DNA from 2 places in the Psychromonas sp. MME2 genome. Region 2 is predicted to be linked to the other one. Evidence: riboswitches for the same ligand, from Rfam matches in the RefSeq annotation. Region 2 holds a riboswitch; the other holds the start of a gene.

Region 1 (3,432 bases), on a different contig from region 2:
AAATCAATATACAGGCAAAAAAGAAGCGCAACGCGCATTAAAAAATGCCATTCAACAGCTCACTCAAAAATAAGAAACGATTCGATGCGATTAGATAAATATATATGCCAGTCTACGACACTTACCAGAAGCCAAGCTAAAAAAATGATTTTGCAAGGGCGAGTGAATAATGGCCAACAAACATTACGTAATAGCGCCTACAAAGTACAAGATGGCGAACTCATTACACTTGATAACAAGGCCATTACCTTACGGGGCAACCGTTACATTATGCTCAATAAACCGCAGGGTTTTATCTGCTCTACCGTCGATGAACATCTACCAAGTATCTTAAACTTGATCGATGTCGACCATGCAGAACAACTCTGTATCGCAGGGCGTTTAGATGCCGATACAACCGGTTTGACACTAATCACCGATGATGGGCAGTGGTCACACCTCATTACCAGTCCTCGTAAAAAGTGTGCCAAGCGTTATCGCGTTACGATTGAGCAGCCGATCGATGACCATTCCTGCACACTGTTTACACAAGGTATACAGCTCAAGAGCGAACCCCACCCCTGCTTGCCAGCAAAAGTAATAATTGAATCGGATCTAGAGGTGCTACTAACCATTAGTGAAGGGAAATATCATCAAGTGAAACGCATGTTTGCAGCGATCGGCAACCATGTGACTGCATTACATAGAGAACAAATTGGCGATATTCAGTTAGATGCCGAACTGAAACCAGGAGAATGGCGCTATTTAAACGAACAAGAAATAAATAGTGTCGGTTAGATAATAAACAGGCATCAAATGGTTGATGCCTCTCTTTACCACTTAACGACTATTGCATTAGAAATGTAACTGTAAACCTGCGTAGGCACCTTTAAACTCAGCATCTGCATAGATGCCACTAAGATCTTCAATATCAAATTTAATATCGCGGTAGCCAAATTGCACCGTCGCATCTATCGCAAGTGTTTCAATCATATTCCAGAAAATACCACCTTGAATATCATGCACATGATGATCATCGTAGCCAATCCAGTTTACTTCACCATAAACGCCTAATCCAGTAAAGGGTAAGCCAATTTCAGCTGCCACATAACCTAACGGAATAACCCCATTGTAGGACTCTTCTGCGCTCTGTGACAGGCTATTGCCCTGATTATCTTCTACTGTACCATCAAGTTTTACCTTAAAATCACCATATTTAGCATTAAGCCCCAGATCAAGGGAGACAATATCGTTATCTAAGATTTCGTAATAGAGAATAAAATCGAAATGATCCAATTTTGCATCCACAGAGGCATGTCCGGTGAAGGTATAATCACCAAATTCCAAATTGTTAACATCACTATACCCCTTTACATCGAGTTGGTTATAGCGAATTTTAATATTAGGTATTACTGGAATAGGATGCTCTAAAGCGACCCAGAAACTCCCTTTGGTCTTATCATCCAGATTAAACGATTGCATTGTGCCATCTTCACCAAATGAACCTGAAGATTCCATATTCCAAATCTGCGCACCGGCATAAAGGCCTGCTATGGTGTCAGCTTGTACGGCTAATGGGGTGAATAATAGTGGAGAAGAGAGCGCTAAAACGCTAAAGCGAAATGTATTATTCATAAATTTATCCTTAAAAGTAGTTAATCCATTTAAACAGTGATTATTGTCACCTGATAATGAAATTCGCGCAACTACATTACCATTCTATTACCCTCTAGCTAATAATTAACCCAACGCGTCACTCATTTCATTTTCGAGTGACCATTAAAATATAATTTATACAGTACATATTTAAACTAAAAAACAACACGTTATATTTAAAAAAAATCAATGTGAACAGAAAACATCATGAAACAATCAAAAGCGAACTTGTATTGTACAAAAAAACGACATAAAATCATCGCGTAAATAGAAATTAAAACAAATTCACAAATTTCAACTCAGTTTTCACTAATATTGTTCGCTAGAAAATAGCAAATTGAGGGAAACCTTAAGACGCAAAACCACCGGCCTGTAGAGTAAGCTCCATGGCAGCGGGGTTACCGAGGCAATGATAGACCCATCATACCTCTACTTTTTTATACTTAACAATGTTATAGGATGACTGAATTATCATTTTTTGTAGGAGACAAAATGCATAATTCACCCCTATCATGTAAGCACTTATTATTAATGATCTTATCTTTACTGCTCTTTTCCTGTGTATCATCCGAATCGGACTCCAGTGATCAAATAATTGACCAACCGCTTGGTGAAAAACTTCAACTTGTTATCTCGTGGTATGATAATTCAGATAATGAATCAGGCTATATCGTCGAACGCCGCCTAGCAGGAGAAGATGCCTATGACCAAGCAATCTTCCTTCCTCAAGATAGCGACCGCTATGACGACAAAACGGCGTTCACTGGGCAGACATATTGCTATCAAGTTAGTGCATATAACCAAGCGGGTAAGTCCGCATCTGATGAAGTTTGCATTGCAATTTAATCGCTATTAAAAAGTGAAAAGCCGCAGGTAATATTGACTTATTATCATGCGACTTGATTTAACTGATGCAGATAGGTTAATAGTTGTAACGGATCATCGCGCGGAAATCTTGTGCCGTATCAGCCACCATTCCTCCCATTCCCATCATATTCGCCTCTTGCATCGTCATTGGAGCACCACTGTTACCAAAGAATCCATTACTACCGGAGTACTTATAATCAATATAGGTATAACGGAATTGTAAATAGAGCGTTTCACCAATAATAGGCAAATTATAATAAGCTTCATAGGCATCACCGCGTGCTGCTATTTTAGAGCCAATTAACGTATCTTCGCCATAGGTAAATGAACGCCAATATTTAGAGCCGTGATTGAATTCAAAACCGAATCTATCATCAGCTAAAAAACCAGGTATTGTTGCACCAAGCCAATAGGAATAGCCTTTTTCATCCTCCTGTGACCCTAACATTCCGTAGTTCCCACCTGCGGATGTACCACCATCGGGTAATGTCTGAGAGGCTGATACCGATGCAAATAAAACCGTATCATCCAAAAAGTCATTAATAAATTCACCGACACCATTCACTTGCACAGATAAAGTGAAATTTTGCAGATCACCTAATTGCTCAAAGCCTGTTGGTTGAGGCGCCATAGGATTAGAATAATCGTAGCCCATATCAAGCATATTGGTGGCGTAATAGTATTGCGCTTTAATATCATATTGACCATCATTATAGGGAGTAATAATAAAGCCAATCATGTCTATATTATCCGTCGCTCCCGTATCAGTATAATCATGTCCAGAGACAGAAAATCGTGGCGTACTCGTCGCACTCAAGCCTCGACCAGCACAGATTTTAGCATCCATACCAGCAACACCCGTTATTTTCTCAAGTTTTGCACTTAAACTTAGGCCATCAAATTCGACATTAATAGAATGTCCAAGTGGCG
Region 2 (3,432 bases):
AAATAAAAGGCAGAAGGGTAGGAAAGTATAATTGAGTTTTCAACCACGAGTGGTAGCTCAGGATGTGCACTCAGAGCGACCCATGGCTCATGAATAGCTAAGGGAAAGTAATCAAACCGCTTTTTAGCAAGCATAGAGAGTAAATTTTCTGATATGGGAGTGGTTATGACGGGAATATTCGCGCCTTTTAATACCTTTGTATCCCCCCAAAAAGTACCCTGTCCTGCTTGATATTGACGCAAGTGATCTAGCGTTGTGATTGCATCAAATAGTGTTTGCTCATTTTCTCGGATAATAAAAATGCGCAGCCCCTGCAAACCACGGAAGATAGGAATGCGAATAGCCTGTAAATTATCTTCTTCAACAGCGGAGGCACTTGCCCATGTCACATCAATCAAACCTTGCATAACATGTTTACTTTTACGTGCATCGGAAAGGTTTTCTATATAGGGTTTTACGCAAATATTCTCAGCTTCGATCACTTTCGATAAAGATAAAACAAGTAGGTCTCTGATTAAAATATCTTTACTAATATTGGCAAAGGTGGGGGTGATAATAGGTTTACAGGCATAAGAACAAAGGCTTACGCTCAAAGCCAGTACAGCAAAAATGAGTTCTAAATAATATCGTATGCATCTTTTCATTTACTCTCCGTAATTATTAGTTGTGATTCAGCGGAGGTCAATGCTTGTAATAAATTAAAAAACATATGCTATTGTTGTCTGAACAGCTATTTTTATTTGTCTTGTAAAAGGATAGGGGAAGCCTTATTAATGCGCAAGGTTATCAGTCCGTTTATGTAAGTACGACAACAAATTTAAGCATTAACTCTAACTCTTAGTGTAGATAATTTAGATGAGGAAAGATAAATTATTGTAGATAAGAGTGTCACAATATAAATAAATTTATCCATTAATTTTCTTATTTATTCGTTGAAAGTTTGTTTACTGATTGCAATACCACCACTATACAGCACATTTTTTTGTTGGTTTTGCTGTGATATTTCTCTGTTCATCTAAGTGCGTAGACTAAAAATCATAAAAAAGTAAATTTAATTGTGGGTTAGTGTGTGAGGTAGATCTTGTTATTTGGTATTTGTTTTTATCTTGTTGTTGCTCTATTTCAGCTTGATGGAGAGGTTGGGGAGGTAGCGGTGATGAAAATATAAGACGCTGATTTTTATACTTGATCTGAATAAAAAGTCACAAGCCTAGGTGTGTAATGTTAGTTGATGCTTACGTTTGATCCCTCTAAAAGTAGGTCCTATTTTGCTTTTTTTGAGTGATTAATTACTAAATTAACGCTTTTAATCTGTTCGTTTTTCTGTTTTAATTTGTATGAAATTTAACCAATCCTATTTTTTAATATTCAGTTGTTTAAATATTGTAGCTAGAAAAAGGCAAGTTAAGGGAAACCTTAATACGCAAAACCACCGGCCTGTTGACTATCAGTCTATGGCAGCGGAGTTACCGAGGCGATAATAGTTCTTATCATTCCTCCTAATTTACAAATTATGAATAAACGCTGATTGATCACTTTTGTGGAGGCAAAAATGAATCAACTAGTTAATTTAATTTATACCCGCCTAATTGTAATATTGTTATTCATTATGAGTCCCGTTGCATTATCTGCTAGTTTGCAGATAGCATGGAATGATAATTCAACAAATGAAGAAGGATTTTTTGTTGAAAAGCGCATTGTTAATGATGACTTTTTCCAAAATATCGCAGTGTTAGCTGCCAATACTACGCAATATAATGATTTAGATGTTATTAGTGAAGAGACATATTGTTATCGGATAACGGCATTTAACCAAGCAGGAAAAAACAATTCCGAAGAAGTGTGCGCACAGGTGCCTGTTGTTCCCGATCCAGGTGAAACGCTCCCTGGCGATAAGCCTGATTTTACTGGCAGTGTTGTTATATCGCATGAAACTATTTCTAAACCTGTTGCTATTGAAATAGGTAGAAAAACGCTTTATTCATTTAAAAGTAATGTCACCCATAATCAAGAGTACACTCAAGAGACACTTGAAGGCAGCAACTTTGTAATAAATTCAGGTAAAATTAGTTCTGCAGATAAAGACTATTTTAGCTTCCAAAATGAGGGGGTTGAACTTGAGAATGGTTATACCAGTATGAAGTTTGACAGTAGTAATAGCCTTTCATTTGTTTTACATGGTACAGGTAATGAACAAACTGCACGCTTGTATATGCAGGCTGGAGCTTGGGATGATCAACAATCTAGTGTCGTTGTAACTGCGGGTGATAAAACTCAAGTTGTTACGTTACCTAAGGGGTATAGCTGGCATTTCTTTGCAGTGGACATTGTTTTTGATGGTACAGTTCCTGTGCATATAACAACAGATTCGGATCGTTCAGGTTACAGTGCTGTTATGTTTGCTGGTATTGTTTTTGATAATGCAAATATGGCGCCTGTGGTAAATTATGCGGCACTTGTTGCAACAGAAACAAAATTTGGGTCTGTTATCGACACAACGGATGCAAGCTTTTATAGCGCCAATGGGATAAATGGTAATGAAGATATTTCTAACGCCGTACTGCAGAATTTATCATTCTACGGTAAAAGCAAATATCGCGATGGCAAGTACACATTTGTTAATGGCGGCAATGAGATTAATTCGGGCTATCAAAGTATGTCATGGAAAGAGAGTAATGGCGTTGAAATTAAATTGGCAAGTGGTTCGCAACAGGTAAATATTGCTTCGGTCTATTTTAATGCGGGTGTTTGGAGTAATGATGCTGCCTTTATTGAAATTATCATTAATGGTGAAAGTGAATTAGTTGAAGTGCCTTCTGGTTATACTTGGCATTACATGAAAGTGGATATTGAGTTCGAAGGTATTGTTGATATCAACATTCATCCAGTTGGTACATTCGGCAGTTATAGTGGATTCGGTTTTGCTGGTGTAACAATTCAATAAGTTAGATTAAAGGCTTTAGCTATAATCGGGAACAAGCCAGTGCTTGTTGCCGATTTTTTATTCTACGACTATCTTTTTTAACGTCCCATTTTATCTTGTTCACGAATATATCGACCACAGCTCCCCCCCTTTAGAAACCCTTTCATATATACCTAGTTTTTATTTTGGTTCTAGATAAATGACGGCATTGCTAATAATAAATTAGTCGCATATATTAGTTATCTTCTCACTCTAATAAAAGGATATCGCTTTGACCCACATAGCCACTTCTCGTCCCTTTGGTACTCTGCTTGGTTATGCACCCGGTGGCGTTGCTGCATATTCTAGTGATTACGATAGCGCCAGTGATAGCGAATACCCAAAACGTAGCGCCTTTCGCAATTATGTTGATGGTATTTACATGGGCTATAAATGGCAATGCGTGGAATTTGCACGACGCTGGATGTATCTCAATCATGGCTATCTTTTTGATGATGTGCCGATGGCCT

What was found. A riboswitch is a leader RNA that binds a small molecule or an ion and turns the genes downstream of it on or off. The one in region 2 is predicted to bind cyclic di-GMP.
Region 1: it holds a riboswitch for cyclic di-GMP, as region 2 does, so the genes downstream of both, AB1A03_RS00855 (fibronectin type III domain-containing protein) here and AB1A03_RS05840 (fibronectin type III domain-containing protein) in region 2, are expected to answer to the same signal.

What each region holds. Positions count from the first base shown of each region.
Region 1 is NZ_JBEWXI010000002.1:115,144-118,575, forward strand. Features, by position in the region: gene AB1A03_RS00840 (tRNA(Met) cytidine acetyltransferase TmcA) at 1-73, shown strand, start outside; gene AB1A03_RS00845 (pseudouridine synthase) at 85-777, shown strand; gene AB1A03_RS00850 (TIGR04219 family outer membrane beta-barrel protein) at 835-1,614, opposite strand; cyclic di-GMP riboswitch class I at 1,957-2,041, shown strand; gene AB1A03_RS00855 (fibronectin type III domain-containing protein) at 2,128-2,481, shown strand; gene AB1A03_RS00860 (DUF3373 family protein) at 2,558-3,432, opposite strand, start outside.
Region 2 is NZ_JBEWXI010000003.1:174,393-177,824, reverse strand. Features, by position in the region: gene AB1A03_RS05845 (transporter substrate-binding domain-containing protein) at 1-644, opposite strand, end outside; cyclic di-GMP riboswitch class I at 1,389-1,474, shown strand; gene AB1A03_RS05840 (fibronectin type III domain-containing protein) at 1,553-2,944, shown strand; partial or broken gene gss (bifunctional glutathionylspermidine amidase/synthase) at 3,189-3,432, shown strand, end outside.